Linked DNA regions of Pleomorphomonas sp. PLEO. The main gene of each other region encodes a partner of the protein of the gene in region 2 in a complex. Links are inferred from orthologs where the notes say so. Each region holds a gene or a part of one and is shown on either strand. Other genes may lie near its edges. The genes, in order: AB6N07_RS23260 and dnaN.

Evidence for each region.
Region 1: the proteins of dnaN (region 2) and AB6N07_RS23260 are in contact, whole or in part, in a solved structure (PDB 1OK7), measured with the Escherichia coli proteins. The link is inferred for Pleomorphomonas sp. PLEO from one-to-one orthologs.

The regions. Positions count from the first base shown.
Region 1 is NZ_CP166625.1:5,020,760-5,037,719, reverse strand. Bases 7,823-10,700 are described here. They hold AB6N07_RS23260 (DNA polymerase IV), read right to left. Parts: upstream 9,966-10,700; coding sequence 8,679-9,965; downstream 7,823-8,678. Other genes in these bases: AB6N07_RS23250 (response regulator), read left to right, coding at 10,472-10,700; AB6N07_RS23255 (DUF3572 domain-containing protein), read right to left, coding at 10,011-10,298; AB6N07_RS23265 (Lrp/AsnC family transcriptional regulator), read left to right, coding at 8,180-8,626; rocF (arginase), read right to left, coding at 7,823-8,048. Also shown: AB6N07_RS23320 (TonB-dependent receptor), read left to right, coding at 1-137; AB6N07_RS23315 (hypothetical protein), read left to right, coding at 155-538; AB6N07_RS23310 (siderophore-interacting protein), read left to right, coding at 538-1,563; AB6N07_RS23300 (hypothetical protein), read right to left, coding at 2,214-2,540; AB6N07_RS23295 (hypothetical protein), read left to right, coding at 2,964-3,101; AB6N07_RS23285 (methyl-accepting chemotaxis protein), read right to left, coding at 3,479-5,185; AB6N07_RS23280 (hypothetical protein), read left to right, coding at 5,589-6,077; AB6N07_RS23275 (ornithine cyclodeaminase), read right to left, coding at 6,070-7,125; more of rocF, read right to left, coding at 7,122-7,822; more of AB6N07_RS23250, read left to right, coding at 10,701-10,843; AB6N07_RS23245 (PleD family two-component system response regulator), read left to right, coding at 10,869-12,239; AB6N07_RS23240 (ABC transporter substrate-binding protein), read left to right, coding at 13,021-14,064; AB6N07_RS23235 (ABC transporter ATP-binding protein), read left to right, coding at 14,126-14,914; AB6N07_RS23230 (ABC transporter permease), read left to right, coding at 14,911-15,729; AB6N07_RS23225 (D-aminopeptidase), read left to right, coding at 15,816-16,960. UniProt on the Escherichia coli protein: Poorly processive, error-prone DNA polymerase involved in translesion repair and untargeted mutagenesis. Copies undamaged DNA at stalled replication forks, which arise in vivo from mismatched or misaligned primer ends.
Region 2 is NZ_CP166625.1:522,209-536,597, forward strand. What follows is about bases 8,047-10,960. They hold dnaN (DNA polymerase III subunit beta), read right to left. Parts: upstream 10,106-10,960; coding sequence 8,987-10,105; downstream 8,047-8,986. Other genes in these bases: recF (DNA replication/repair protein RecF), read right to left, coding at 8,047-8,967; dnaA (chromosomal replication initiator protein DnaA), read right to left, coding at 10,434-10,960. Outside these bases: AB6N07_RS02205 (sugar ABC transporter ATP-binding protein), read right to left, coding at 781-2,322; yiaK (3-dehydro-L-gulonate 2-dehydrogenase), read right to left, coding at 2,377-3,378; AB6N07_RS02215 (YhcH/YjgK/YiaL family protein), read right to left, coding at 3,414-3,899; AB6N07_RS02220 (IclR family transcriptional regulator), read left to right, coding at 4,240-5,034; gyrB (DNA topoisomerase (ATP-hydrolyzing) subunit B), read right to left, coding at 5,193-7,622; more of recF, read right to left, coding at 7,816-8,046; more of dnaA, read right to left, coding at 10,961-11,897; AB6N07_RS02245 (rhodanese-like domain-containing protein), read right to left, coding at 12,274-12,729; rpsT (30S ribosomal protein S20), read right to left, coding at 13,344-13,610; mutM (bifunctional DNA-formamidopyrimidine glycosylase/DNA-(apurinic or apyrimidinic site) lyase), read right to left, coding at 13,776-14,389. UniProt on the Escherichia coli protein: Confers DNA tethering and processivity to DNA polymerases and other proteins. Acts as a clamp, forming a ring around DNA (a reaction catalyzed by the clamp-loading complex) which diffuses in an ATP-independent manner freely and bidirectionally along dsDNA.

The DNA.
Region 1 (16,960 bases), 4.5 Mb from region 2 along the record:
ACGTATTTGATACCCAATATACGACGGTCTGGGGGTCTCGCGCGAAGGCGCTTTATGGGGCGCTCGCCGACGAGTCGGTCTTCGATTACAAGGGCCGCGGCCGCACCTTCGCCATTTCGTTGACCAAGACCTTCTGATCGGAGACGAAACGGCCTTGCACGTCGCGCCCATCAAGCACGCCGTTCACGACGGGTCTGTCACGCATCGCTGCTTCACCGCCGATCAGGCGGAAGGACCCAGCCTGAGCCCGAACGGCGCGGTCCTGACGGAGTGCGATTCCAGGGGCAATCGGCTCGAAGCCATCCCGGAGAGCCGAAAGCTACCCGGGCTGGTTACCAATGACGGATTTGCGGCTTGCGGGTACTGGCGTTTCCTCTCGGCTCTGACTGGTTTTGTCTTTTCGGCGGGCGTGCAGACCGAGAGGCTTGATCCTGCCTGCAATGGCTGGCAGCCGGCCGCCATCGTCGAGAACTCATGTTGCAAGTTCTTCAGCGACCGCCGCCGGCATCCTTTGGGCGATGATCTGAAAGCATTGTGATGACATCGGACTTTCCCGTTGCCTTCCGTCTCAAGGCTCGAGCGAAACTGCCTGGGCCCGAACAGTGTCTGTTCCATCTCGCGGAACATCTGAGAGAGCATGACGGCGAGCTTCAGGAGCAGGCCACTGCCTTTCTTGTGTCGTTCCCGGATGTTCGTGGGCGGATGTGGTGCGAGGATGGTCTGCTTCATGTGGATGCCGATTCCGCCGACGCGGAGACGGCGTATTTTGTCAGGAGCTGGCTCGATGGCGTCTTTCGGCATCTGGCAGGCACTCGATCGGTCGAGATTGACTGGGAGGAAAACTGGAGCGCCGGCCGGCTGCCTCCAAGCTTCTCGATCCTGAAGGCCGAGGCGCTGAATATGCTGACACCGCAGATGATGCGCATCACGCTGAAGTGTCCCGACGCCGCGCGCTTTGATCGCGTAGACGCCTTGCACGTTCAGGTCCTTGTCAACTTCACAGATGTGGCAGCCGCAACGGGCGAAGAGCGGCCATCGCCAATATGGCGTCGTTATACTGTTCGCGCAGTAAATCTCACCAGACATACGATCGATATCGACGTCTTCCTGCATGGCGAACGCGGGCCGGGCGCAAGATGGATTCGCCATCTTCGTGTCGGCGACCTCGTGGGTGTCGCTGGGCCCAGCGGCGGAAGTATCGGCTCGGCCGACCACTTCCTGATTGCCGGCGACGAGACTGCGCTTCCTGCGATCGCCCGGATCATGGGCATGCTGCCGCGACATTGCCGTGGCGACGTATTGATCGAAATTGAGGACGGTGCAGAGAGGATTCCGCTCGAGATGCCCGGCGGGTTCCGCCTGATATGGCTGGCTCGACGCGGACACGCTGCCTCGGTACTGGAAGGTGCTGTCATGAGCGCTATTGCCGGCAAGCCGTCGGAAAAGACATTCGTTTGGGTAGCCTGCGAGGCGAGCGTCGCTTCGCGCATCAGAAAATATGTCAGGGCGGCTGCGTCGCGCAACAACCTCGATCACCTGATCGCTGGCTATTGGAAGGCGTGATACCAGAGATCGATGGATAGGATGCATGTAAGGGCTTGGAAACGGAGATTCGGGCAGGCGTGGAGCTCGGGGACCACACTGTTAGATTGCCGGCGGGAGACGGCGTTCCGCTAGTCTTTCGCCCCTACGGTGAGATTATCAGCCGCTCTGAAGATCAAGCTGGCCGGAGCGGATCAGCGCCACATTGCCCCGTTTCTGTTTCTGTGGTCACGCGCGCCGCATTGGTCGCTTCAAGCGCTTCCCATATGCTTGATACGAAGATTCTACAGAAATCAATTCGCGTAATAAGGTATTGAAAAGATTGGCGCACCCGACGCGATTCGAACGCGTGACCTCTGCCTTCGGAGGGCAGCACTCTATCCAGCTGAGCTACGGGTGCGTAGCCGTTCGCAGACACGCGAAGCACGGTTCGTATAACCGACTTCGCAAGCAAGGCAAAGCAAAAAACAGTGCCTGCCGCATAGAGAGTGGGGGTGTGTGAAAAACGCGATCGAGTGCAACTTGCTTGGACGACGGACCGCGGTTCTTTCCCGTCGCACCGTTGCTTTATCCACGCTCTGCGCTTTGGCCAGAGAGTTGTCGGCCACTCACGCAAAAACGGCGCCGAAAGAATCGACGCCGTTTTCTAAATCAGTTCGTGCGCGGCGATATCAGTTGCCGACGGGCACTTCCACAAAGGCGCTGTCGGCCGGCTCCCACATGCGCACGGTCGTGCGGCTGGTCTTCACCGCGTCATGGGTACCAACGACCGGCGTAGCGCCGACCTTGGTCGTCACGAAGGCGCTGTCGGCCGGATCCCAGGAGGTGACGGTCTCGGTGTAGCGCGCCGTATCATTATTGGCGGTCGCCGGAGCCTTCATCGAACCGACGGCAAAGGCGCTGTCGGCCGGATCCCAATAGGTCTGCTCGGCGGCGGAAGCCAGGCTCGGGATGGCAATGGCAGTTACAGCAACGACGGCAAGAGCGAAGGTCTTCATTTTCATACTCCACGTAGTTCGATAGCGTCGTCAGGCCGTTGGAAGTTCATATCCAGCCCCGGACATTCGTCTCGCTTCGATGGGTACGATGTAGACCGAAGTTATTCACGAAAAAAGGGGGCTCCGGGTCAATATGACAGGACGGATTTCGTGAAGTGTTTTCACAAAGCCGTGTGAATTTCGCGATGATTGGAACAAATTCTCGCGATCGGTTCCACACAACCTCGTGATAAGGGCGCTGAACGAAAGCGATTCTGCTCCCCTATAGGTCCGATCAGGGTGTTCGTTGGCTCCGCCTCCAATCCCAGATTCTTGCCTCTGCCATAGTTTGATACACTTTTCCGGCAAATTGGCTGGTGGAGGGCAGCCATTCCAGCGCCGTCGCTGGGTGACGGCCTGCGCAACGCTCTCGATATCTTGGATATGCCGGCGGTAGTGGCCGATGTCCGCAAGGTCGAGGCCAATATGCGGCCAGCGCCAGCCTACTCCGATCGGCATGGCCTGAAGCTCGGCCTCGACGTTTATGGTGATCTATCCGCCTATCCCGCCGCCCGGACATAGGCGAGCATATCCACGTTATTCAGAACCACGGTTGCCCTGTGGCCGACCTTTTCGACAGGAGGCACTTCGTTAAGGCCACCGGTCGATCAAGGAGGCTTGAGCGGCTGCGCGCTGCTGTGTTGGCTGACGCGTTCTCGGCGGTCATAAAACAGGCTCGCCGAGCCGGCATGAACAACTGAAATTTGGTAGAGAATGGTACAGCTGGCTGGGCTTGAACCAGCGACCTTCGGAGCCACAATCCGACGCTCTAGCCAACTGAGCTACAGCTGCACATGACGGCGCGGAACCTAGTTGGATCGCCCCGCCAATGCAAGCCCCCACCAGCCACTTTTTTGCGGTTGATCGCCGCCAAGTGGGGAAGTCCTGCTGCCTGGCTTTTAGGCGGCGATCACCGCGCCGAGGAAGGCGTCGATGGTCGAGCGAAGCTGCCTTGCCTCTTCGGCGACGTCGCGTGAATCCTGATCAAGCCTTTGGGCCGCCGTCTCGGTTTCGCGAGCCGTCTCAAGCACGGCGTTGACATTGGTTGCCACCTGCTGCGAGCCGGTCGCGGCCGCGTTGATAGAACGGCTGATGTTGCCTGTGGCCGTGCCTTGCTCCTCGACGGCTATGGATATGGCCCCGGTATAGCGATCGACCTCCTGCATGGTGGTGCTGATGGTTTGGATCGCCTCCACGGCGTCGGCCGTCGCATTCTGAATGTTATCGACCTGGGCAGCGATTTCTTCGGTTGCCTTGGCGGTCTGGCCGGCTAGATTCTTCACCTCGGCGGCGACGACGGCAAATCCCTTGCCCGCTTCGCCGGCCCGTGCCGCTTCGATGGTCGCATTGAGCGCCAAGAGGTTGGTTTGCTCGGCTATCGCACGGATCAAGGTGACGACCTCGCCGATCTTGGTCGCGCCGGTGGCGAGGCGGTTGATCTTGGTATCGGCATCGCGCGTGCCGCGCGCCGCGTCGGCCACGACGGTGCCGGTTCGCTGTATTTGGGCCGATATCTCGCCGATCGACGTGGCGAGTTCTTCGGTCGCCGAAGCGACGGTCTGCACGTTGCCGGTCGCGTCATGCGAAGCGCTCGAGGCGGCTCCCGCGTCTTGAACCGTGCGCAAGGCGCCGGCCCCCAGAGTGTCGGCGGTGGTCAGCAGGTCCTCGACCGTCTTGTTCACCGCTCCGAGCGCGGTACGAGTGGTCGTCCTGAAATTGTCGATCAGCACTTCGACGCGCTTTTGCCGCGACGCGCGTTCGGCGGTTTCGACGCCCTTGTCTCGCTCGAGCACAATGCGGGTTACGGCGCTGTCCTTGAGAATGACGACGGCGCGAGCAATGCTGCCAACCTCGTTGCCATAGGTGGCGTAGGGAACATCCTGGGCAAGATCGTCACGCGAGATGCGTTCCATCAGCGCCGAGAGTTGCGTCACGGGCCGGATGAGGCGTGCCACCAGCCAAGATGCACCGGCGCATATGCCGGCGGCCAACAATAGACCGAGCAGTGAGATCTTCAGGACCAGGCCGTTCTTGGTGGTCGCGACGGTAGCCTCGGGAATACCAGCGAACAGAATGCCGATGACCTGACCGGCGGAATTTTTGATTGGCGTATAGACGGTGAGATACGGCGCGCCGAGGATAGCGGCCTTGCCGGTGAAACTATGCCCCTCCTTGATCGCCGCGTAGGCGGGCGATGACTTGCCAAGGTCGGTCCCAACGGCGCGGCTGCCATCCGCCTTCTTGATCGATGTCGTCACGCGCGTGAAGTCGTCCTTCGTGGCATCATAGGCAAAGATCGTCGCGGCGGCGCCCGCCGTGCGGGTAAGGTTGTCGATAAGTTCATGGGTTGGAAAGGGCGGAAGGATCGGTACTTCGATGTGGTCGACAGCATCCCCAGACCATGCGACCGTCGCACCGGCGATATCCTTCGTCATCAAAAGGGCGCCTGTCCGAATTGCGATCATCTGCCTTTCCAGCGACTGACGCGCGGCGTCCGCCGATAGCGTGGTGTAGACAATGGACAACAACAGACACACGGTCAGTGCGATAAATATCGCCACGGCTGCGCCGATGACCTTCCACAACTTGAATCTATTGAGTACCATTTTCTGCTTTTTCTTGTAGTTAAAACTGCCTATTCCCAGAATAGCGCCGAGAATAGTGAACCAAGACTTAAGGCCATGGCCTTCCGCGATACTCCGTATAAATGCCACGCAATTATCAGGCCTGGCCGTCAAGACATTAAGGCCATTTTTTCTAGGGCCACGGGGCGTGCCGTCGGAAACAGCCAGCGGATTCAGAAAGTGCCTAGGGCCCCGTTAAGCATTCATTCAGTATCCCCCCTTTTTCTTGTCCGAAAATTTGCCCCGCAAGGGAAAGAAAAGCTTTCTGCGCATATTTAATGGAAAGCCACGGAGAGCGGCTGGTTGGACCGGCTCTGAATGCCCTGTGTTCTGACGGCAGGGGTGGTTTGACATTTGGAGGAAGAGCGCGTCGAGGGAGTGGGTCATGCAGTCACGAGTAGTCGCCTCGCAACACACTTCGATCGGCACTCCCACCAAGAAAAAGGGCGGGAAGCCCCCTGTCGCGTCCGCCCGGCGCCGTAAAGGCAGCGGTCATCAAGATGTACGCTCCATCGTCATCGCCGGCTTCGTTGCGCTGGTGCTCGCATCGATCGTCGCCGCCATCTGGTTCAACGTGAAGCCGTTTCCGGCTGCTTCTTCCGAGTCCGTGCCCCGTCCGCCGCCGAGCGTCGCCGACCTCGAGGCCAAGAAGACCCATTCCTACTGGAAAGTCGGCAACAGCACCTATCGACACTACATTACCGACACGGGTACTGGCGAGATCGTCGACGCCGGCACCGTGACAGTTAAGGAGATGCTCGAACAGGGCATTGAGGTGCCTGGCTATTCACTGCCGAACAAGGCCGGTGGCGCTTCGAGCAACACCGATGAATTGGCCATTCGCTTCCAGGCGATTCAGGATCACCTCAAATAGCGACCGTTCCTGCGCGCCGCAGCATTCCGTAGAGATCACGCGGCTCGTCCGGATCGGCGAGCAGATCGAGTTCTTGGTAGAAGGATGTGCCGGCGAGCTTGTCGCGCACGTAGCGCAGTGCCGAGAAGTCTTCGATGGCGAAACCGACGGAATCGAACAGTGTCACCTCACTGGCGGATGTGCGTCCCGGCACGACGCCGTTGAGAACTTCCCAAAACTCGGTGACGGGATGATCGGCCGGCATCTGCTGGATCTCGCCTTCGATGCGTGTCTGCGGTGCATATTCCACGAAGATCGATGAGCGCTCCAGGATGGCGCGGTGAAGCTCTGTCTTGCCCGGGCAATCGCCGCCAACCGCGTTGATGTGCACACCGGCGCCGACCATGTTGTCGGTGAGGATGGTGGCATACTGCTTGTCGGCAGTGACGGTGGTGATGATGTCGGCGCCCTCGACGGCTTCCTGGCCGGAGCGGCAGACGGCAATCGAGAAGCCGAGAGAAGTAAGGTTGCGTCGGCACTTTTCCGTCGCGGTGGGGTCTATGTCGTAAAGACGCAGGTTTGCGATGCCCAGGATGGCCCGGAAGGCCAACGCCTGGAACTCCGATTGGGCGCCATTGCCGATGATCGCCATGGTTGCCGCGCCTTTCGGCGCAAGGCGTCTGGCTGCCATCGCCGAGGTGGCTCCAGTCCTCAGCGCCGTCAGCAGCGTCATCTCGGTGAGAAGCATGGGATAGCCCGAACCGACATCGGCCAGGACGCCGAAGGCGGTCACCGTCTGCTTGCCTTCGCGCATGTTCTTGGGGTGACCATTGACATACTTGAAGCCGTAGAGCGCTCCATCGGAGGTCGGCATCAGTTCGATGACACCATCGGCCGAATGGGAAGCAACGCGCGGCGTTTTGTCGAAGGTCGGCCAGCGGCAGAAATCTTCCTCGATGTAGTTCGCGAGCTCGACGAGGAAGCGCTCGACGCCGATGCTGAGCACCAACCGCATCATGTTGTCGACCGAGACGAACGGTACGATGGCGAGCGGGGAAATGGCGTTCATGCTGCAAAGCTCCGGGTCGGGCGGTCCATGACAGTGCGGCCCATCAGGCTGGCGAGAAGGTCGACCATCAGAGTGGCGGTGCGGCCTCGTTCATCGAGGAACGGATTGAGTTCGACGAGGTCGATCGAGGAGACGAGACCACTGTCGTGCAGCATCTCCATGATGAGATGCGCTTCACGGAAGGTGGCCCCGCCCGGCGCGGTGGTGCCGACACCTGGGGCAATCGATGGGTCCAGGAAGTCGACGTCGAGGCTGACGTGCAGGCGGCCATTCGCCGCCGCGACGCGCTCAAGGAAACGCCAGACCAAGGCGCCGACGCCGTGTTCGTCAAGGGCGCGCATATCGTGGACGGTAACCCCGGAACCGGCGATTGCCCGGCGTTCGGCGGGGTCGACCGAACGGATGCCGACCATGGTGACGTTGCCGGGCGGCACCACGTGGGAAAGAGATGGGTAGCAGCCGTGAAAGCCGTTCATTCCCGTGAAATAAGCGACCGGCGTGCCATGAAGATTGCCGCTCTGCGTGGTCTCGAGCGTATGGAAATCGGTGTGCGCGTCGAGCCATAGCACAAACAGGGGGCGCCCCTCCTCAGCCGCGCGTCGGGCGATGCCGGGCACCGTGCCGGCCGCGAGCGCGTGGTCGCCGCCGAGGAATACCGGGAAGGCACCGTCAGCGGCATGGTGGGCGGCTTCAGTCACCGTATCGATCCAGGCGGCGATCTCGGGCAGGCGTCGAAGATGCGGAAAGGGAGGCGTGACGGTGGGCAGCGGGCCACGCTTGACGTTACCGAGATCCTCGACCTCGTGGCCGAGTTCGGTGATCGCTTCGACGATGCCGGCGGTGCGATAGGCGCTCGGCCCCATCTCGCAGCCCATGCGGCCCGCACCGTCCTCGATCGGAATACCCAGAAGCCGCACCTTCATGCACGTTTTCCCTCGCTGTTCGTTCGCTGGCATCAGGCCATTATCGACCGGCAAAGTGAACAGGGGGGATTGGCAATTTATAAGGATTAGCTTATCAAAATGGCAGTTCCATTGTCCAAAACGGCGATTTCATGGATCAGCTCGATCAGCAATTGGTGACGCTCCTGCGTCACGACGGCCGCCGGTCGGTGTCCGATCTCGCCCTTGAACTTGGCGTCTCTCGCGCCACGGTCCGTGCCCGCATGGAGCGGCTCGAGCGCAACGGCGACATCCTCGGTTTCACGGTGATCCTGCGCAACGACGCCATCGAGATTCCAGTCCGGGCGGTGATGATGATCGAAATCGAGGGACACGTCCTCGACAAGGTGATCCGCCAACTCGAGGGGTTTCCGGAAGTGGCGGCGATCCACACCACCAATGGCCGCTGGGATCTCGTTGTCGAGCTGGGAGCTGCCACCCTCACCGATTTTGACACCGTGCTGCGCCGAATCCGCCTGCTGCCGGGCATCACCGGGTCCGACACCAGTTTGCTCCTGACGACGCCGCGCACAACGCGCGCCCGCCTGAGCCGGGGCTGACGCTACGGCTGCGAAGGTGGGCGGTTGGCATCAAGCCAGGCGGTCACCGTCGTCACTCCTTACGACGGTGGTGTTTGCCGAAAACGAGGCCGGTTTCGAGCGCCTGTTTGCCGAACTTCTGTCGTACCTCATCCATCGCTCGCTCGGCGGCTGCCTTGCGTGTCGCCTGCTGGTCGACGAGGTCGACTGGGTCGGCGAAGCGACTTTCGCAGAGATCGGCAACCGAGACGCCGAGCAGGCGATATTTCTGGCCGTGTGCCTCCTCGGCAAGCAGCGCGTCGGCGGTGGCGAAGATGCGGTCGGCGAGTTGGGTCGGGTCATTGAGGCGCCGCGCCCGTGTTCTCAGCTTGAAGTCGGCGGTCTTCAGCTTCAAGGTCACTGTCGAGCCGGCGATATCCTCGTGTTTGAGTCCGAAGGAGACGCGTTCCGCCTGTTCGCGCAGGATCGGCCTGAGATCGCCGAGATCGGCAATATCCTCGAAGAAGGTTACCTCCGAGCCAACGCTCTTGCGCTTGGAGTTGGGGACGACCTGCCGGCTGTCCTCGCCGTGCGAGAGCTTGGTAATCCTGAGGCCGAGCGCTCCATAGCGAGCAGCGAGCTGGGCCGGATCGGCTGCCTGCAGGTCGCCCACCGTCCGGTAGCCATCGGCGGCGAGGCGCTCGGAGAAGGCACGACCGACCCCCCAGATCGTTGTGACCGGCCGCGGAGCCAGGAAGGCGGCGGCTTCCGACTGTCCGATTACCGAAAAGCCTTTGGGCTTGTCGAGGTCGGAAGCGATCTTGGCGAGAAACTTGTTGGCGGCCAGCCCCACCGAGACGGTGATGCCGACATCGCGTTCCACCTCTTTTGCGAAGCGGGCGAGCACCCGCGCCGGGCTGGCACGGTGCAGCTTTTCGGTGCCGGACAGGTCGAGGAAGGCCTCGTCGATGGAGAGCGGCTCGACGAGCGGCGTCAACTCCAGCATCCGCCGCCGGATCTCCCGGCCGACGCGCGCATACTTTTCCATGTTGGGCCGGATCACCACCGCGTCGGGGCAGAGTTGCAGCGCCTTGAACATCGGCATGGCCGAGCGCACGCCGCTGATTCTGGCGATGTAGCACGCCGTCGATACGACGCCGCGCTTGCCGCCGCCGATGATCACCGGCTTGGTGGCGAGCGAAGGATCGTCGCGCTTTTCCACCGAAGCATAGAAGGCATCGCAGTCGACGTGAGCGATGACAAGACGTTCAAGATCGGGATGGCGGAGAAGGCGCGGTCCACCACAGGCCGGGCAACGGCGCCCCTCTGCCGGAACCGGCGAAAGGCAATCCCTGCAGAAACCACATGCCGCTTCGGGCATCCCCGCCTCCCGCCGGCCACCTAGAAAACCCTCGCCGCCAGACGACTATAGCTCACTTTCACCGGCCAAAGCATGATGCGCCGCGGCTATCATGGTCGGCCTCACCCGCGCGTCTTCAACGAAGGACAGAAGCAGCGATTCGTCGGCAAGAAAAAATTCCAGCACGCCGGCGAGAAAGCCGGACTCGCGGGCCGCCGCCCTAAGATCGGCCGGTCCGATACCGGAAAGTGACAGGAAGCGTCCAAGCGCATCCGGGTTTCCAGCGAGATAGGCGAGGGCGGATATGGCCAGCTCCTCCGCCGCTTCGACGCTAAGCCTTTTACCAATTGGCATGTTCGGACCATCGTTTGGGATTGCTAAAGGAATCCGTACTATATTTGTTATACTGGAATCAGTGCGGCAACCTATCCCTACCGGAAGGCGTTCCTACGTACGAGCCGTGTGCGCTGGAATGGAAACCCGCCGAGCACCTGCACTACCAGCGCGCGAGGCGGAAAGAGAGTCGAATGGCCAAGACAGTTCTCATCGTCGAGGACAATGAGCTCAACATGAAGCTCTTCCATGATCTCCTGGAAGCGCATGGTTATCGCACGATTCAAACACGTAATGGCATTGAAGCCTTGGACTTGGTGCGTACCCACCGGCCGGATCTCATTTTGATGGATATCCAGTTGCCGGAAGTGTCTGGGCTCGAGGTCACCAAATGGCTCAAGGAAGATGACGAGCTGCGTTCCATCCCAGTGGTCGCGGTCACCGCATTTGCCATGAAGGGTGATGAGGAGCGTATCCGTCAGGGCGGCTGCGAGGCCTACATTTCCAAGCCGATTTCAGTTTCCAAATTCATCGAGACGGTGCGGACTTATATCGGCGACCAGTAAGAGTCGTCCGGAACGGAAGAGTGTGATGACAGCGCGTATTCTTGTTGTCGACGACATCCTGGTCAACGTGCGCCTCATGGAGGCTCGCCTCACCGCCGAATACTTCGATGTCCACACCGCCACCTCCGGCGCCGAGGCGCTGGCTATGCTCGACAACGCCACCTACGACATCGTTCTCCTGGATGTCATGATGCCAGGCATGGACGGTTTTGAGGTCTGTCGCCGTATTCGAGCCAATCCAAAAACCATACAGCTGCCGGTGATCATGGTCACGGCCCTTGACCAGCCTGCCGACCGTGTCCACGGGCTGGAAGCAGGAGCCGATGACTTCCTGACCAAGCCGGTGTCCGATACCCAGCTGATCACCCGAGTTAAAAGCCTCGTTCGCCTGAAGCAGCTCACCGACGAACTCGACCTCCGCGCCAACCAGGGCTCGGTTGCCTTCGATCGGGCGATGACCTACGCCGATCTCACAGCCCGTGCTCCTGGGCGCGTGTTGCTGGTCGAGGATCGCCGTTCGGCCTATGTGCGCGTCGCCCAAGCACTTGCCGGCGAAATGACAGTGGAGATCGAGACCAATCCCCAGGAGGCCTTGTTCCGCGCCGCCGAGGGCGATTACGATTTGGCGCTGATCTCAATGAGTCTCGATGATTATGATGCGTTGCGCCTTTGCTCACAGCTGCGATCGCTCGATCGGACTCGCCTGTTGCCCATTCTGCTGATTGCCGATCCAGAGGAGGGCGGCCGTTTGGCGCGCGGTCTGGAGCTCGGCATCAACGACTACCTTATCCGTCCTGTCGATACGCATGAGCTCATCGCTCGCTGTCGAACCCAGATCCGGCGCAAGCGCTATACCGACCGGCTGCGGGCCAGTGTGCTGCAGACGATGGAGCTTGCCATCACCGATGCGCTGACCGGCCTCTACAATCGCCGGTACCTCGATTCGCATCTCGCCGCGCTCGTTGAGCGGGCAAATGAGAAAAAGGGCGACTTGTCGCTGCTGATCGTCGATATCGACTATTTCAAGCGGGTCAATGACACGCACGGCCATGATGCCGGCGACGAGATCCTTCGCGAGTTCTCGACCCGTATCCGACGCAATCTGCGTGCTCTCGATCTGCCCTGCCGCTTCGGCGGCGAGGAGTTCGTGATCGTGATGCCGGAAACGGATTACGGGATTGCCTCCATCGTCGCCGAACGGTTGCGCACCAAGATCGCGCGCGATCCCTTCGCCATTCATGGGGGGGCGGAGTTCGTCGATGTGACGATTTCCGTCGGAGCCGCTTATATCCTGCACGATGGCGATACGCCGGAGACGCTCCTGAAGCGTGCCGATAACGCCCTCTATCGTGCCAAGGCGGAAGGTCGCAACCGCGTCGTTCTCGCCGCCGCCTGACGAGACGACAAGTCCGTCGCGGACCTTGAAGAGATCCACACACCGCCGCGCCTGCCCGGGAATCCGACGATCCTCTGGGCTGTTGAGTGCGAGAAAACAAAAGGATGCAGCGGTGCTGGATCCCCAATGTGGCCCTTTGTCTGCCAGATGCGGTCATCCATCAAACGCGGAAATTAAGGTTACTTGTTTATGATTAACTCACCGAAATCATGGGGTGAGTAAGGATGTTGTTGTAAACAACTCGTTAAAAAGCTAAAACAACAATGTTGATACTATATGAGATTTTGGAAAGAGATACAGTTGCTTTCCAAACTACAACCCGGTGAAGCCAGGTCCGCCGCATCTCCTGGTCTTGTCGGGTCGGTCGATCGATGCCGGCGAGAGTGGCCTCCTCGTTGACCCGGCATCGATCGACCACTCTTGCTTTTCGCCGATGCTGACGATCAAACGCCCTGTTTTGAGGAGCTCCCCCGTGTTGGCGGTGTAGGGCTCCATCCCGAGCGCCTTCGTCCCCAATTTCGAGGTTTTTCCCCTACCGGGACGGCAATCGCGTGCTTCGGCGTCGCCGGTTGGTCGCGCTATCCATTGGGTCAGCCGAAAACCAAAACCAAGCCTTTGCGGCTATCCACAGCCACCTGCCCACCTTGTTGGCAGATATGTGCGAATAAATGTTCAAAAAATGAACATGATGCATATTGCTTAGACATTGGGCAATTTGACTTGCAATTCCAGCGACTTCCCCGGCAAAATGGCCTTATTCCAAGCCAACAAGGGGAACGTCATGCTGAAATCCGCCCGCCGCCTTGCCGCGAGGGCCGCTTTCGTCGGTCTTGCGGGGATCGCCTCGCTTACTGCCGGCGTAGCGGCCGCATCGGCCGATACGCCCGTCAAGTTCACGCTTGACTGGAAGTTCGAGGGGCCGGCCGCCGGCTTCCTGCTGGCGCTCGACAAGGGGTACTTCAAGGCCGAGGGGCTGGATGTCACCATCGATAGCGGCAACGGTTCGGTTGAAGCTATTTCCCGCGTCGCCAACGGCACCTACGACATGGGCTTCGGCGACATCAACTCGCTGATCAAGTTGCTTGACGAGGACCCCTCGCAGAAGATTAAGGGCGTCTACATGGTCTACGACCGCCCGACGTTTGCCGTGGTTGGGCGCAAGTCGCTTGGCATTACCAGCGATCCCAAGTCGCTTGAAGGCAAGAAGCTCGGCGCGCCGCCGCCGGATGGCGCCTTTGCCCAGTGGAAGGCTTTCAAGGCCGTCGCCGGGATCGACGATAGCAAGATCACGCTCGAGTCGGTTGGCTTCCCGGTCCGTGAGCCGATGTTGGCCAAGGGCGACGTCGACGCGGTGTTTGGTTTCTCGTTCTCTGTGATCCTGAACCTCAAGGCGCAGGGCGTACCGGCCGACGACATCGTTCCTATCCTGATGGCCGAACACGGCCTCAACCTTTATGGCAACACCGTCACCGTCAACACCGACTTTGCCGCGAAGAACCCCGATGCGGTGAAGGGGGTGCTGAAGGCGCTCGCCAAGGGGTTTGCCGACGCCGTCGCCCATCCGCAGGAGGGTGTCGACGCTGTGCTGAAGCGCAACGAGACACTGAACCCGGATATTGAACTCGAACGCCTCACCATGGCCAACAGCCAGAACATCAAGACGCCCTATGTCGCCGAGCACGGCATGGGCGGCATCGATCCGGCGCGGCTCGCCGCTTCCATTGAGACGCTGAAAACCTCGATCGGCCTCAAGGGCACGGTGACCGCCGATAAGGTGTTCGACGCAAGCTTCTTGCCACCGGAGGCCGAGCGCAAGCTGCCCTGACCCAAATTTTGGACCGGTCGACTCTCTCGGCCGGTCCTATCTTCTTGGAAACGCGAGACACATGACCCACCTCGTCTCCATCGAAAACGTCGACATGCGCTATGGCGGGGCGAGCGGCACGCTGGCAGTCGCCGATCTTACCTTCAAAGTCGATAAGGGCGAGTTTGCCGCCGTGGTCGGTCCGTCCGGTTGCGGCAAATCGACCCTGATGCGTCTGGTCACCGGGCTGCATATTCCGCAAGCTGGCAACGTTATCGTCGCCGGTCAGCACGTCACCGAGCCGGTCAGCATCGTCGGCATGGCGTTCCAGAATCCCAGCATGTTGCCTTGGCGTACAACGCTCGAAAACATTCTGCTGCCGCTCGAAATCGTCGAAAAGCATCGCAAGCGCCTGCGTGCCCACAAGGCGGAATACGTCGAGAAGGCCGAGCATCTGCTCGAGGTGGTCGGCCTCAAGGGATTCGGGTCGAAATATCCCTGGCAGCTCTCCGGCGGCATGCAGCAGCGCGCCAACCTTTGCCGGGCGCTGATCCACGAGCCGCAGCTTCTGATGCTGGACGAGCCCTTCGGTGCCCTCGACGCTTTCACGCGCGAGGAACTGTGGTGCGTCATCCGCGACCTGCACGCCGCGCAGGATGTCACCATTGTTCTGGTCACCCACGATCTGCGCGAGGCGGTGTTCCTGGCCGACAAGATCCTGGTGATGACCGCGCGGCCTGGCCGCGTGCTGCGCGAGCACCATGTGCCCTTCGCTCGGCCGCGCGATCTCGAGATTACCTACGACAAGGCCTTCAACGACGTGGTCCATGAACTGCACGGCGAGATCGCCAGCGCGAGGAGAACGGCATGAGCGCGATCGTCGAGGACATCCAGAAGCCCGAGCCGGCAAAGCCTCTGATCGCCCGCATCGATTGGGTTAAGGCCTCTCCCTGGCTTTACACCATTGCACTGTTCGCGATCTGGGAAGCGGCGGTACGTGTGTTCGACCTGCCCTATACCGTCCTTCCAGCGCCCTCGCGCATTTTCGCGGCCCTCTATCAGTACTGGTCGCCGATCTGGAAGAACTCGCTTCAGACACTTTACACGACGACGCTCGGCTTCCTGATGGCGGTGGTCGGCGGTCTTGCCCTGGGGCTGTTCATCGGCTGGTCGAAGATGATCTATGCCGGCCTCTATCCGCTGATGATCGGTTTCAATGCCGTGCCCAAGGTGGCGGTCGTCCCTATCTTGGTCATCTGGTTTGGCATCGGCGCGGTGCCGGCCATGCTGACGGCCTTCCTGATTTCCTTCTTTCCGATCGTCGTCAATGTCGCCACTGGCCTTGCCACAATCGAGCCGGAAACCGAGGATGTGCTCCGGGCGCTTGGGGCCAAGAAGCTCGACATCATGCTGAAGGTCGGCATTCCCCGCTCGATGCCCTATTTCTTCGGCTCATTGAAAGTGGCGATTACGCTCGCCTTCGTCGGTTCTGTGGTATCGGAGACCGTCGCCTCCAACTACGGCCTCGGCAACCTGATGAGTTCGGCCCAGAGCCAGTTCAACGTGCCCTTGGTGTTTGCCGGCCTGTTGGCGCTCGCCGTCGAGGGCATCGTCATGTACTCGATCATGGCCTGGGTGGAGAAGCGCATGACCGGTTGGGCGCATCGGTCCACCATGTCTCATTGAGGGAACGCTTCTCGGTAGGATAAGCCTTGCGCGACCGGAGGTCACAGCTTTAGCTGCGCAGGGTTTATCCGAAGGAAGAGTGAAACATGTCATCGATCGATCGAGCCGCCCTCGCCGCTGCCGTGGCCTCGTTGCCGGAGCGTTTCAAGGGACCGGGTGGCGTGGTTGGCGTGATGAAGGACGGCGAAGTGGTCCTCCGCGAGGCTTGGGGCTATGCCGATCCCGATGCCGGCTTGCCGATGACTGCGTCCCGTCTGATGCCGATCTGTTCGATCACCAAGCAGATGACCTGCGGCGTGCTGCTTGACCTCGTCGGCGCCCCATCGGCGCTTGACGACAGGCTGGCCGATTTCCTGCCGAATCTTGAGGGGCGGCGGCCGACGGTCCGTGAACTTTGCGACAATCGCTCGGGTCTGCGCGATTATTGGGCCCTCACCGCGTTGCACGGCGCTCATCATGAAGGCGTCTTCCGCCGGGAGGACGCGCGGCCGCTGTTTGCCCGCATGAAGACCACGCATTTCGAGCCGGGCAGCCAGTACTCCTATTCCAACGGCAATTTCCGCATCCTGTCCGATCTTCTCGAAGAGCGGTCCGGTCGTTCGCTGGCCGAACTCTACGCCCACCATATCTTTGGTCCGGCCGGCATGCGGGACGCTCGCCTCGCGGCTGACACGGCAGCTCCTCTCAATGGCGTTGTCGGTCATGAGGGCAATTCCGCTGTTGGCTGGTTCCCGGCGACGAATCGCATTCTCTGGACGGGCGACGCCGGCGTCGCCGCGACCCTCGACGACATGCTTGCCTGGGAAGGCTTTATCGATCGCGCCCGCGACGATGCGGATGGGCTGTATACGCGGTTGTCAACCCAGCCCACCTTCTCCGATGGTCGTTTGGCGCGCTACGGTATGGGCCTTGCACACGATCGAATCGACGATGTTGCGATCACCGGCCACGGTGGCGCGTTGCGTGGTTTCCGCATCCGTCGATTGCACACGGCATCCGAGCGGCTTTCGGTGGTGGTGATGTTCAACCACGAGGCCGATGCGCATGCCGCGGCCCTTTTCCTGATGCGCGCCGCTCTCGGCCGCCCCTCGGTGCCTCAGGCAGGCGATACGCCCGCCGACCGGGCGTGGGCCGGAGCATATGTCGAGCCGTCGTCCGGCCTTTTGCTCGACATTACCGCCCACGGCAATGCCATCCTCGCCCGCTTCGCCGGTGGCGCCGAGGTGCTGTC
Region 2 (14,389 bases):
ACGCGATGAAGGCGCCGATGACATACCGAGTGACGGGAATGCCGTTGAGGCTGGCCGCGTTGGGATTGCCACCGACGGCGTACATGCATCGGCCGAGGGGGTGTGCTCGGTGACCAGCCAGAGCACCACGGCAAGCGCCAGCACGTAGAAGCCGCCGATCGGGATCCCGAAGATTTCGGTGTGGTGAAGCATCAAGAAGCTATCAGGAAGGTCGCCAACGATCTGGCGTCCACCGGAGTGCCAAAGAGCGATGGCATAAAGCGTGGTGCCGGTACCGAGCGTGGCGACGAATGCGTCGATATCGGCGACGGCCACCAGAATGCCGTTGATGAGACCGTAGACCACCGACAGCAGCAGAACGATCAGCACGGCCATAGGCCAGCTGAAGCCGTAGGTGACCTGCAGACTGATGGCCAGAATGTGCCAAAGCACAATGCCGAAGCCCACGTTGAGGTCGATCTTGCCGACGATCATCGGAATGGTCGCCGCGAGCGCCAGGAGTGCCACCTTGGACTTGGAAGCGAAGATCGCCTGCACGGTCAGGAGGGAAGCAAATGACGGAGTCGCCACCGAGAAGAGGATGATGAGCAGGACGCACAGGATCAGCAGCCCGTAGCGGGTGCCGGCCTGGGTCAGTACCGGCACGAAGCCATCCCGGCTCAGGCTTACGCGCTCCTCCAGCGCGGTGGACTTTACGGATGAGCTGGCCACCTCTAGTTCTCCCAGAAAAATTGTCTCGCTAGTACGGACGCGCCAACTGGGGCGCTCGGCGAAATCTCGTCAGGCAACGGCAGCCGAAGCCGCGATCTCCTCGCCACCACAGGCCCGCTGCAGCAAGTTGGCGAAGGTCACGTCTTCGTTGATCAGTTCGTCGACCACCTTGCCGCGGTTGAACACCAAGGCGCGGTTGCAGATGTGGGCGATCTCCTCGAAGTCCATGGAGATCACCAGAACGGCGATACCCTTGGCGAGCGCCGCGTTGAGCAAGTCGTAGATCTCGGCGCGGGCTCCGACATCCACGCCGGCCGTGGGATCCTCCAGAATGAGAACTGGCGTGCCCAGTTTCATCCAGCGGGCCATGACCACCTTCTGCTGGTTACCACCCGACAGCGCGCTGACATCGATATCGATGAGTCGCGGACGTACGTCGAAGCGCTCGACCTCGGCCCAGGCGTGCTTGGCTTCCGTCTCAGCGCCATAGGGCGAGATCGACCGAAGCCCGAGATTGCAGGGGTTCAGGAACAAGTTTTCCCGAACCGACATGGTCATCACCACGCTCTCGTTGATGCGGTCGCCAGCGACCAGCGAGATACCAGCGGCGATTGCCTCGGTAGGTGAGCGCGGCGCGATGACCCGCCCTTCCATTTGAATACTTCCGGCGGCGGCGCTTCGCTTGCCGAACAGGCAACGACCGATCTCCTCCTGCCCGGCGCCGCGCAGACCAACCAGCGCAACCATCTCGCCGCGTCGCAGCGTGAAGGAAACCGGGCCGGTGTCACCCACCATCAAGCCATCGACTTCCAGCATGGCCGGAGCATTGATGGGCAACGGCCGACGCTTGTCGCCGCGCTTTTCTTCGCCGACGATCAAGCGCACCAAGTCCCGGAGCTCATATTGGCTAGTCGCTCCACCCGCCACCCAGCGGCCATCGCGCATGACGCAAACCTCGTCGGCGATCTCGACAACCTCGTCCAGGCGATGGGTGACGTAGATCATGCCGACTCGCCGTTGGCGCAGGCGTTCCAGCACATCGAAAAGATGTTTGACGTCGTCGGCCGGCAGCGAGGCCGTCGGTTCGTCAAGCACCAGCACCTCGGCATCGACGGCAACGGCACGCGCTATGGCCAGCAACGATTTTTCGGTGCGCGACAACTCGAACACCCGAGCGTCGGGATCGATATCGGTGCCGACGGCCTCGAGCGCCGCGACCGCCCGCCGACGCACTTCCGCCCAGTCCACGAGACCGAGGCGGCGGGGGAAACCCATGGTGAAGGCCATGTTTTCCGCCACGGTCATCCACTCGACAAGACCGAGATCCTGGTGAATGAAGGCAATCGGCTGGCGTCCACGCCGCCCGACGGCACTTGCCGAAACGATTTCCTCGCCACGAAACAGGATCGAACCGGAATCGCGCTTGTAGACCCCTGCGAGGATCTTGATGAGCGTTGACTTGCCGGCCCCGTTCTCGCCAAGCAGAGCCAGAATCTTGCCGGGCCTAACATCAATGCTGACGTGATCGACGGCGGCGACGCGGCCGAAGGTCTTGACGATGTCGACCATCGAAAGCAGCGGCGCATCGGGCGTAGTGGTGGGTGATGTCATGAGCGTCCTCCTCCCCGAGGCGCTTCGCATTTATCGTAAGCGGCAGCTCTAAGCTCAAAGGGCGAGGATTTTCTCCCAAACCCGCTCGTCGACCGGAATGCCCTTTTCCTTGTTCTGAGCCTTCATCTGCGGGAACTCATGGCCCGGCAGACGGATAGCCTGAGAGGGATCGGAGCGTTCAGCGGTCAGCACATAATCACAGATACGACGCAGCTTCTCATCACGCGTGCCCTTGTCGATCAGCCGATCCACCTCGATGGCAACGAATATCTGCGAGACGTTGTACTCGTCGTCCATCTCCTCGCTGACCTCGGCGACCGACAGGCCGCCGGATAGAAGCGTGGCGATCATGTCGAGAACGATGGAAAGACCCGAGCCCTTCCAATAGCCCATCGGCAGAATACGGCGGTTCTTCTCGACGACAGCCGGGTCACGGGTCAGTTTGCCGTCATCGTCGAAGCCACCATCGACTGGCAGTTGCCGGCCGGCGAGCCTGTTCACCTCGAGCATGCCGTAAGAAAACATCGACATGGACATGTCGACCATGGTCACGGGATTGCCGGGCACAGCAATGATCAACGGATTGGTGCCAATGCGGCATTCCTTGGAACCCCAAGGCGGCATGACGGCAATGGAGTTCGTCCAGCAGATGCCGACATAGCCCTGTTCAGCCGCCTGATAACCGTAGGATCCGCCGCGCATCCAGTGATTGGCATTGCGAAGGGCAACAAGACCGATGCCGTGTTCGGCGGCGAGCGCGATGGCCCGGTCCATCATGGCGGTGGCCGTCAGATTGCCGATCGCCCGGCAGGCGTCCCACTGTTCGATGGCGCCAAGCGAGAGAAGCTTCTTCGGCTCGGCATCGACATGGACATGGCCGGCGCGGATCTGCTGGACGAAACGGGGAAAGCGATTGACGCCATGCGAGTAGACACCGGTCTCGGTCGTATCGGCGAACAGCTTGGCGCAGGCGTCAGCTTTTGCCGGCGTCAGGCCGCATTTGAGAAGGACGCGCCGGAATTCGGCCTGAAGGTCCTGATGGGTGAGATGTGGCATGGCGTTCCTTCCCGGAAATGCTTTTTGTCGAATGTTCAGGTGGCAGACGACGGCCAATCGCCGGCGAGTTTGGCCCAGGGCAGCTTGCCGACCACCTTTCGGATGCTGGTGGGCTGGCCAAGCGCCACGCCGGGCAGGTGGATGTCATCTGGAGTAAAGACGAACACGGTGCCGGTGCTGAAGGCGTGCCAATCAAGCGCCAGACCTTGGGCGTAATAGGCGACGTCGCGCGTTGTGTCGTAAGCGGCACCCGGATCGCTTGCCAGCTTGGCGCAGCCAACCTGCTCGGCACCCGCAAGCATCACCTGTACGTCGCAATAGCGGCGATGACTTTCAGCGCGGAGGTCCGCGGCTGGCTGCGTTTCATAGTCGTTGATCACAAAGAAGGCTTCGCCGTCGATGTCGTGGCGGCCTGCGGCGGCGTGGCGCAGCGCTGGATCAGCAAGCCGGGCGAGCATCTCCCGCAGGACCTGTGGCAGCCCCTCCCGCCAGGCAGTGTCATCTATCGAACCCTTGAGCACGCCGTCCTCCCGTCGCGCCGAACGTTCTGTATTTCAAAACGTCGTTCTGCATGTTGGTATATTCGCTCCTCGAACTTGTCAATGCAGTAGTTTCCTCAAAGCGGAAAGAGGCCTTTCGGAGTGGCTCAACCCAACTTAGTTCCCTGTTCTCACTCATATTTTTATCTCAGGTGAGTACAGTCGCCCGTGTAATATGCTTTGGAATCACGCCCGAGGCTTCTGACGAGCGATGGGCATTTGACGCCACCACCGAGCGGGACTAATCCATCGGCGCGGTGGTAAGGTTGAGCAGCGCAACCCGATGGTGGCGCTCAAAAACTAAACAGAGGAGGATTTCGAGATGGACAATGTGCCGGACCAGGAGCCGCCGGCCGGCAGTCAAAGTTTGCTGCGCGGACTGCAAATCATCGAGATTCTCAGCAATTTTCCGAATGGCTGCCCGCTCGCCAAGCTTTCAGAGCTGGCCGGGCTCACCAAGAGCACGACACATCGACTGCTTCAGGGGCTTGAAAGCGTCAATTACGTGACGCGGGCGCCCTCGCCCGGCAGCTACCGACTGACGACCAAGTTCGTTGCCATCGGCCAGAAGACGCTGTCGTCGCTCAACATCATCCATGTGGCAGCGCCGCATCTCGAGGCACTCAACCTAGATGTCGGCGAGACGGTCAACTTCTCGACACGCGAGGATGACCACGCCATCATGATCTACAAGCTGGAGCCGACGGTGGGAATGATCCGCACCCGCGCTTATATCGGACAGCATTTGCCATTGTTCTGCTCGGCCATGGGCAAGATCTTTCTCGCCCACGACAAACTCGCCAACTTTGAGACCTATTGGCAGGGACACCAGAGCAGCATCATCAAGCTGACGGCCAATACAATTGTCGACCACGCCGACATGCTAGCCGAATTCGCCGCCATCCGCGCCGACGGCTACTCGCTCGATCGCGAGGAAAATGAACTCGGCGTCTCCTGCGTGGCGGCCCCGGTGTTCGACATACAGGGCCACGTGCCCTACGCGGTGTCGATCTCGCTATCGACGGCGCGCCTCGCCCAAATCGGCGTCGACAACCTCGTCGACCACGTAAGGCAGGCTTCACGGCGCATCTCCAGCGAACTTGGCGCGACGATTTGAGCGCTAAGGCTTTGAAAGGACTGGGTCGATGGCATCAGCCGCGACTTTGCTTGCCGCCATGCCATTCAGAGCCGTCCCGATCTGGCCCGCTGAAAACGAACTTCAATGTCTAGCCAAAGACGGGCTGCCCGGCCCGCGCCAACGGACCGGGCGAGATGTCAGACGTCGAGGTTGGCGACCGACAGCGCGTTGGCCTGGATGAACTCACGGCGCGGCTCAACCTCGTCGCCCATCAGGCGATCGAAGATGTCGTCGGCCTCGACCGCCTCGTTCACCTGAACCCGCAGCAACGAGCGGGCGTTGGGGTCGAGAGTCGTCTCCCAGAGCTGTTCGGCATTCATTTCGCCGAGGCCCTTGTAACGCTGCATGGCAATGCCCTTGCGCCCCGCGGCGTAGACGGCGTCAAGCAGCGTACGCGGACCATGGACCACGACCTCGCTGTCGCGACGCCGGAGCGCCGCCGCCGCGCCATAGACCGCGGACAGATGCTCGCGATGACCGGAGAGTTTGCGCGCGTCGGCTGACGACAGCAGCGCCGTGTCGATGATGCTCGTCTCGGTGACGCCGCGCACAACGCGATGAAAGGCCAAGCCGCCATCCGGCATCGCTTCGCCGGTCCAGCCCTTCTCGAACTCGTCGGCGATCACATCGAGCCGGGCGGCCACTCTGTCGGCGGCATTCTGCGCTGCCTCGTGATTTTCGAGAAGACGAGCGTCGAGGGCACCGGCGATCGCGGCCTGTTCGACGACGTCATGGCTGTAGCGATGATGCAATCCGTCAATGAGATTGCGCACGGCGCGCGCCCTGTCGACGATGGCCCGAAGATCCTGCCCTGCCCGCGCCTCGCCATCGGCGAGCTTAAATACCGCCTCGTCAAGGCCTTGGGTTACCAGGAAGTCTTCGAGCGCCCGCTCGTCCTTCAGGTATTGCTCGGACTTGCCGCGCGTCACTTTGTAGAGAGGCGGCTGGGCGATGTAGATATGGCCACGCTCCAGAAGCGCCGGCATCTGCCGGAAGAAGAACGTGAGCAGCAGAGTCCGAATGTGGGCGCCGTCGACGTCGGCGTCGGTCATGATGATGATCTTGTGGTAGCGAAGTTTGTTAGCGTCAAACTCGTCCGTACCGATCGAGGTGCCAAGGGCGGTGATCAGCGTGCCGATCTCGGCCGACGACAGCATCTTGTCGAAGCGCGCCCGCTCCACGTTGAGGATCTTGCCCCTGAGAGGCAACACCGCTTGGAACTCGCGGTTGCGGCCCTGCTTGGCCGAGCCACCTGCCGAATCGCCCTCGACGAGGAACAGTTCGGTGTTGACAGGGTCGCGATCCTGGCATTCGGCGAGCTTGCCGGGAAGCGACGCCATGTCGAGCGCGCCCTTGCGGCGGGTCAGCTCACGCGCCTTGCGAGCCGCTTCACGAGCGGCGGCGGCCTCGACGACCTTGCCAATCACGGTGCGCGCCTCGGCCGGATGCTCCTCGAACCAGGTGGAGAAGGCCTCATTGAGAGCCCCCTCGACAACCGGCCGCACTTCCGACGACACCAGCTTGTCCTTGGTCTGGCTGGAGAATTTCGGATCAGGCACTTTCACCGACAGGACGCAGGTCAGACCCTCGCGGCAGTCGTCGCCGGTCATCGTGACCTTCTCGCGCTTGGAGATACCGGTGCTTTCGGCGTAACTGATCACTTGGCGGGTCAGCGCGCCGCGGAAACCGGCAAGATGGGTACCACCGTCGCGCTGAGGGATGTTGTTGGTGAAGCAGAGCACGTTTTCGTGGTAACTATCATTCCACCAAAGCGCGACTTCGACGGTGATGCCGTCCTTCTCGGTCGACACCATGATCGGCTTTGACAGCGCCGGCTTCTTCGAGCGGTCAAGATAGCGCACGAAAGCTTCAAGTCCGCCCTCGTAATGCAGCTCCTCGATGCGCGGCTCGACCCCTCGATTATCCTCGAGGAAGATGCGAACGCCGGAATTGAGGAAGGCCAGTTCGCGCAGGCGCCGTTCCAGCGTCGCAAAATCGAAATCGGTGATGCCCTTGAACGTTTCGTGGCTTGGCATGAAGGTCACTTCGGTGCCCTTCTCGCCAACGGAGGTTCCAGTCACGGCGAGCGGAGCATCGGGCACGCCATCCGAGAAGCTCATCTCGTGCAACAGGTCATGCCGCCAGACCTTGAGCTTCAGCCAAACCGACAGCGCATTGACCACCGACACACCGACGCCGTGCAGACCACCTGACACCTTGTAGGAATTCTGATCGAACTTTCCGCCGGCGTGCAGCTGCGTCATGATGACCTCGGCCGCCGACACACCCTCTTCCTTGTGGATATCGGTGGGGATGCCGCGGCCGTTGTCGCGTACCGTGCAGGAGCCGTCGGCATTGAGGCGCACCGTCACCTTATCGGCGTGGCCGGCCAGCGCCTCGTCGATGGCGTTGTCCACCACCTCGTAGACCATATGGTGCAGGCCCGAACCGTCGTCGGTGTCGCCGATGTACATGCCGGGGCGCTTGCGCACCGCGTCGAGCCCCTTCAGCACCTTGATGGATTCGGCGCCATATTCGTCGGGGTCGTAGGCTGTGGTGTCGGTCATGGAGGCCTTCGTTTCTCGTCTCGGGAACATCCCGCCATATTTCTCATAAAGGCTGGCGGGAACTGCTTCAACCACCCTCGGCAGAGGGCCGAAAGTCGTTATTTTTCAATGGCCTTACTGGGGATTTATTCCAGTAGAACAGCAGTGGCCGCACCATGGCCCCGCAATCGGGTGGAAATGCGGCGAATCAACCTCAGAATTCCCCGGAATCCGGCGCAGGAATATCCGGAATCGCGATGATTTCCGCCTCGCCCAAAAAGTCCTCGAAGGGAGCGGCGTCGGTGCCGGTCATGAAGGCCTGGACGCCGAGCGCGGCAATGAGGTCGACCAGCGCCCTTCGCCGCCGAGCGTCGAGGTGTGCGGCCACCTCGTCGAGCAGCAGAACGGGCGGGCTGCCGGTCAGCTCGGTCACCAGCGCCGCCTGGGCCAGCACCAGACCAGTGAGCAGTGCCTTCTGCTCGCCGGTCGAGGAGGCCGAGGCTGGCATGTCCTTTTCGGCATGGCGAACCGACAGGTCGGAGCGATGAGGACCGACGAGCGTCCGACCGGCCGCCCGATCGCGCGAGCGACCAGCCCGGAGATCGGTCCTCAGCCAGTCCTCGACATCGGCCGCGGCCGCGCCGTCGAGTGCCGTGTCGACGTCACCGGTCAGCTGGACCGTCGCGCGCGGGAAAGCACGGTCGCCATCGGGACGCATCTCGATCAGCCGGGCGAGGCAGTGCACGGTCTCGCGGCGGGCGGCGGCGACGGCGACACCGGTGGCGGCAATTTCCGTTTCGATCGCATCGAGCCAAGCTACGTCGGCCTCGCGCGCCTCCAAAAGGCGATTGCGAGCGGCAACCGCCTGCTCGTAGCCCGAAACGCGCCGGCCGTGCGAGGGATCGACCGCCAGCACCAAGCGGTCGAGGAAGCGCCTGCGATCGCTGGCCGGACCGACGAACAAGCCATCCATGGCCGGGACGAGCCAGATGAGGCGCAAATGATCGGAAAGCCGCTCGCTGCCCTTCTGCGGCTCGCCATCAACCAGGAGCCGCCGACCGGGCTCGCCGGGAACCGCACCGGTGCCGATCCGTACGGCCCCGTAGGCACCCTCGATGTCGGCCAGTACGGAAAAGCCACCGGAGCCATCGAGCCGGACCATCTCCGCGAGCGTCGCCCGGCGGAAGCCACGGCCGGGGGCGAGCAAGGACAACGCCTCGAGCACGTTGGTCTTGCCAACGCCATTCTGGCCGGTGAGCACTACCGATCGGCCCGTGAAATCGAGCGCGAGGTCGGCATGGTTGCGAAAATCGCTGAGGCGAAGGTGGCTGACGCGCACCTTCGCCTCGGGACGGGATTCTGTCATGGCGTTCCAGCGGCGGCGGTCACACCCGCATCGGCATCAGCACATAAAGCGTCGCAACGTCGCCGGCATCCTGGATCAGCGTCGGCGAACCGGCGTCGGCGAGATGGAACAGCGCCGTCTCCGACGTGAGCTGGCCGGCAATATCGAGGAGATAGCGGGCATTAAAGCCGATCTCGAGCGGTGAGTCGGTGTAGTCGACCATCACCTCCTCGGTGGCGGTGCCCGAATCCGGATTGACCACGGTGAGCACCAAGCGCCCCTCGGCGAGCGTCAACTTCACTGCGCGACCACGCTCGGACGAGATGGTGGAAACGCGATCGACAGCCTCGGCGAACTCGGCCTTGTCGACCCGAAGTTCCTTGTCGTTGCCCTGGGGAATCACTCGGCCATAGTCGGGGAAGGTGCCGTCGATCAGCTTGGATGTCAGCACCACGTTACCGACCGTGAGGCGAATCTTGGCATCCGACAATTCAACCTTGAGCTCGGCCTTTGGGTCTTCGATGAGGCGCTGAATCTCACCCACCGTCTTGCGAGGCACGATGATGCCCGGCATGCCTTCGGAACCCTTCGGCGCGGTGATGTCGGCGCGGGCAAGCCGATGGCCGTCGGTGGCGACAGCGCGGAACAGCGGACCGTCGGGACCGTCGACGGTGTGCAGGAAGATGCCGTTCAAATAATAACGTATCTCTTCATTGGAAATGGCAAATTGCGTCCGGTCGATCAGCCGCTTGAGATCGCCAGCTTCCAGCGAGAAGGCGTGGCTGAGTTCGCCGACGGTGATGTCGGGAAAGTCGCTCTCCGGCAGCATCTGCAGGGAAAAGCGCGAACGGCCGGAAGAGATGGTAAGAGTGGCGCCATCAGCCGATCCCTCAAGCGAGACCTGCGACCCCTCGGGCAGCTTGCGCACGATGTCATAGAACATGTGCGCCGGCACCGTGGTCGCACCGGGGCGCTCGACAACGGCCGGGACCGTTTCCTGCGCCTCGAGATCGAGGTCGGTTGCCTTCAGCTTGAGCTGACCGTCGTCGGTCCGAAGCAGCACGTTGGAGAGAATCGGAATGGTGTTCCGACGCTCGACAACGCGGTGGACGTGGGTGAGGGAGGCAAGGAGGTGCGACCGCTCCAGCGTAACGCGCATGGAAAAACCCGTCTGTCGTGGCTGCCACGCCCTGGTCGGCCGCACTGAGCGCGACCGGCGCGGCCACCGGAAAATCTGGCGTTGAGCAGCCGCCAATCAGGCAGAATCTGCCTCATCGAAAACCGGATGCTCCCGTAAACAATCCGAAGCGCTCACCTGTCGACCCGATGTTGCAATCAGGCCTAGCGTTCGCTCTGGACCGATTTCCCCGTCGTCGCCTGAAGGTGACCACGGGGAAGAGCACATTACGGCAACTGCCAATTTCCGCAAGCCGGCAGGCTAGCAGCCAACGTGGTTTTCGTCGGCGTTTTTCGTTTCCGGTTTTGAATCAGGCCTCGAGCATGCGCTTCAAGACTTCGATCTCCTGCGTCAGCGCTTCGTCGGAACTGACCAGCTCTTCGACCTTGCGCACCGCGTGCAGGACGGTGGTGTGATCGCGGCCACCGAAGCGCCGGCCGATCTCAGGAAGCGAGCGCAGCGTCAACGATTTCGCCAGATACATGGCGATTTGGCGCGGCCAAACGATCGACCGGGTCCGGCGCGACGACAGGAGGTCCTGCTTGGAGACGTTGTAGTGCTTGGAAACGACGCGCTGAATATCCTCGATCTTGATGCGGCGCGTGTCGGTGACGCGGATGAGGTCCTTCAGCGTCGTCTCGGCCATGGCGAGCGACAGCGTCAGGCCGGTCAGCTGGTTGTGTCCGGCAAGGCGCGTCACCGCCCCCTCAAGGTCGCGCCCCGACGTGGTGACGTTGCGAACGATGAAATCGATGACGTCGTCGGGAACGGAGAAGCCCGGCATATGCTGGGCGGTGATGGCGATACGACGCTCGACAATCGACCGACGCAACGCAGCGTCGGGAGCGCCGATCTCGATCAGAAGGCCACCGGAGAGGCGTGAACGGACGCGTTCATCCATGGTTTCGAGTTCGACAGGAGGTCGGTCGGCAGCAACGATGACCTGGCGTGCGCCATCGATCAGGGTATTCACCGTGTGGCAGAATTCCTGCTGGATCTGCTTGCCGTGCAGAAACTGCATGTCGTCGATCACCAGGAGATCGATGGTTCGCAGCGCTTCCTTGAAGGCGAGTGCCGACTGGGTCTGCAGCGACTGCACGAAGCGATACATGAAATGCTCGGCCGTCAGATAGAGCACGCGCATTTCCGGATGCTCGGCCTTGAGGTGATGGGTGAGCGCTTGCAGAAGATGCGTCTTGCCCTGGCCGACCGAGGAGTGGATGTAGAGCGGATTGAACTTGACCCCGGAGGCCGGACCGTCGGCAACCTGGCGAGCGGCTGCCAGCGCCAAACGGTTCGAGGCGCCTTCGACAAAATTGTCAAAGATGTAGCGCGGGTCGAGCGGCGACGAAATATCATCGAACAGCCGAGCGGAAGCGGAATCGGCGGCAGGACGGATCGGAGCGGCGACGCGCAACGCTGGTGCGCCCGCCGGGCGAGAAGCTTCCGGTGCGGCAAAACGGGCAGGCGACTCAATCTTGGCCCGCATGGCCGAACGGACAGACACCTCAACCTTGCGGTAAGCGGGCCCCTCGGCCTGCCAGAGCCCGGCGAGCTTGTCGCGATAGTGGGTGGAAATCCAGGTTTTCAGGAAGCGACTCGGCACCGAGAGCCAAACGGTGCCCCCCTCGATTTGCTCGACATTCATGCCGGCAAACCAGCAGGAGAATACCTCTTCGCCGAGATCGGCTTTGAGGCGGCCACGAACGCGCGCCCACGCATCGGCATGATCAACTGCCGCTCCGGCGACGCCGCAGGCTTCCGCTTCCAACATATCTCGGCCTCCATCCAAAAAAGTCTACTCACCAGTCTTCCATTCGCAGAGCGCTTCCGCCGGGAGCACTCTCCACCGGTCATCCGAACGCCGTGTCCGGGCTAACCATCTCGTACTTGCCAACCATGGGGCGACGACTTCTCGAAGCCCCGTGATGCCAGTAGCCCCCGGGTTGCGGGGACAAAGCGCCTGACCTCAGGGGAGGCGCCCATTAAATAATGCCGGCCGAAAAGCCGACATCAATACTCATGACGGACCGGAGCCCGTCATTGGCCGGAGGGTCAACCTCCGGAACTCAGATTGTGGTCAGTGTGACAGGTCTCCCGATCTGCGCGCACCTTGCCGGCCACATGGCCGGTCTGCCCAACGCATCGGTTCAACTCTGGATCCAGGGCAAACCGCTCGCCTTCCAGCCATCGACACAACCCCTGTGCCGATCCGGACCGAGCGCTCCCTCGAAACCGCCTGCCACATTAAAAGCCCGCGTAAATCCGCCGGCCGTTGCCAGGGTCGCCGCAGATCGACTGCGCGCTCCCGACCGGCAAATGAAATAAAGCGGGGCGTCCGCACCAACGCCAAGATCGGCAAGGGCCTCTCCCAGCTCGTCGGCGAAGGCCGGGTTGACGGCCATATCTGGAAAGCGCTGCCACTCGACGAGCAGCACTCGCTTGCCAATGCTCCCAAGGTCAGGAAGACCGACAAAGTTCCATTCAGCCACCGTCCGAACATCGATCAGCACGGCCGAGGGATCAGCGGCAAGCGCCTCCCAAGTCTCGCGCACGCCGACGTCGCCAGCATAGCCCGGATCTTCGTTGAATGATCCCGCACCCAAGATTGCCCCACCACCCCAAAATTCATCAAACAGAAAAGACAAAACAAAACCATGCGCAAAAAGCGCATATATTCTCGATTTGCCTTTCCTGGATTGAGTTGGCTACCTGCCTCGGCCATCGCACCTAAAGAATTACCGACGGCTAGCCCCCTGCTTTAGTTTACTTTCACAAGCGATTGCTTGGCTCGCTCGCTTCAACTGGGCTGACCATACACAGGCCCCAAGGGGGGAGCAAGAGCCGAATCTTCCTATGTCGTTAACCCGGTTTTTACCGGAGAGGACGCTTCCCAAAAGGTGACCGGCGAACCCTAGGGGATTCAAAGATTTGCGCCTTCTGATACGGCCAAACCCTATTTGGTCGTAAGCCGGCCAGCCTACTATTCATTAGCCGCATTTTTGTTTCCGTCGCCGCGGATTCCTCGCCGTCTGGAAACGACGTATGACTAAGCGTTTGTTTTCAAAACAATATTTTTGACACCCGAGTCCACGATGATCAGGGCCGATAGACCAGCCGGCGCGAGCCGGAAAAGCAAAAGGGCCTAGCTAAAAGCCAGGCCCTAATAGACTCGTTTTCACGAATAAGAACTGTTACCGACGCCGTCAGGCGTTAGGTATCAGGCGTCGATGGACTTCAGGCGAGCAGCCAAGCGCGACACTTTGCGCGAAGCCGTGTTCTTGTGAACGATACCCTTGATCGCCGCGCGCATGATCTCCGGCTCGACAGCCTTGAAGGCTTCGGTAGCGGCGGTCTTGTCGCCAGAAGCGACAGCTTCATCGAACTTGCGAACGAAGGACCGCATACGGCTGCGACGAGTCTTGTTCACTTCGGTGCGGGCCGCGATCTTGCGGGTCGCCTTCTTGGCCGACGACGTATTGGCCATACTAAAGCCTTTCTCTCTCCCGGCGATACCGGGACTTGTTGTTGAGCCGCCGCGGCTGCCGGACCCGGCCACACGGACGACATAAAACTTTCAGGCGGCCGACGACCATCGGCCACCGTCCTTGGGGCGGGCTTATAGACGCTGGAACGGCCGCCGTCAACGCCATCAGCGCTGACAGGACGGACAAAAGAAAGTCGAGCGCCCCGCCTGTCTGATCCGCGTCACCGTTCCGCCGCAGCCCGGACGCCGACAGGGCTCGCCCTCGCGATCATAAACGGCGAAGCGATGCTGGAAATAACCCAGAGTACCGTCGGCTTGCATATGGTCGCGCAACGTCGAGCCGCCGGCCTCGATCGCCTCGGCGATAACGGTGCGGATCGCCAGAGCGAGCGTCTCGGCGAGCGCCGGATCGGCGAGCGCGGACGCGGGCCGGCGTGGATCGAGCTCTGCCCGCCAAAGCGCTTCGCAGACGTAGATATTGCCGAGTCCCGTGACAATCCCCTGATCGAGGAGCGCTGCTTTCAGCGGCGTTCGCCGGCCGGCCAGCGCGGCGAGGGTGCCGGCGGAGAACAGGTTGGATGTCGGCTCGATGCCCAGACCAACAAGGCGCGGGTGCCGTTCCATCTCGGCGCGCGGCAAGAGGTCCATGAAGCCAAAGCGCCTGGGATCATTATAGATAATCGCCGTTCCGCCCTGAAGTTCGAAGCGGACATGGTCGTGACGCGTGTCGCGCGAGCGAGCGAGCGCGAAGGCGCCGGGCACGGAACCGGTGGCGGACG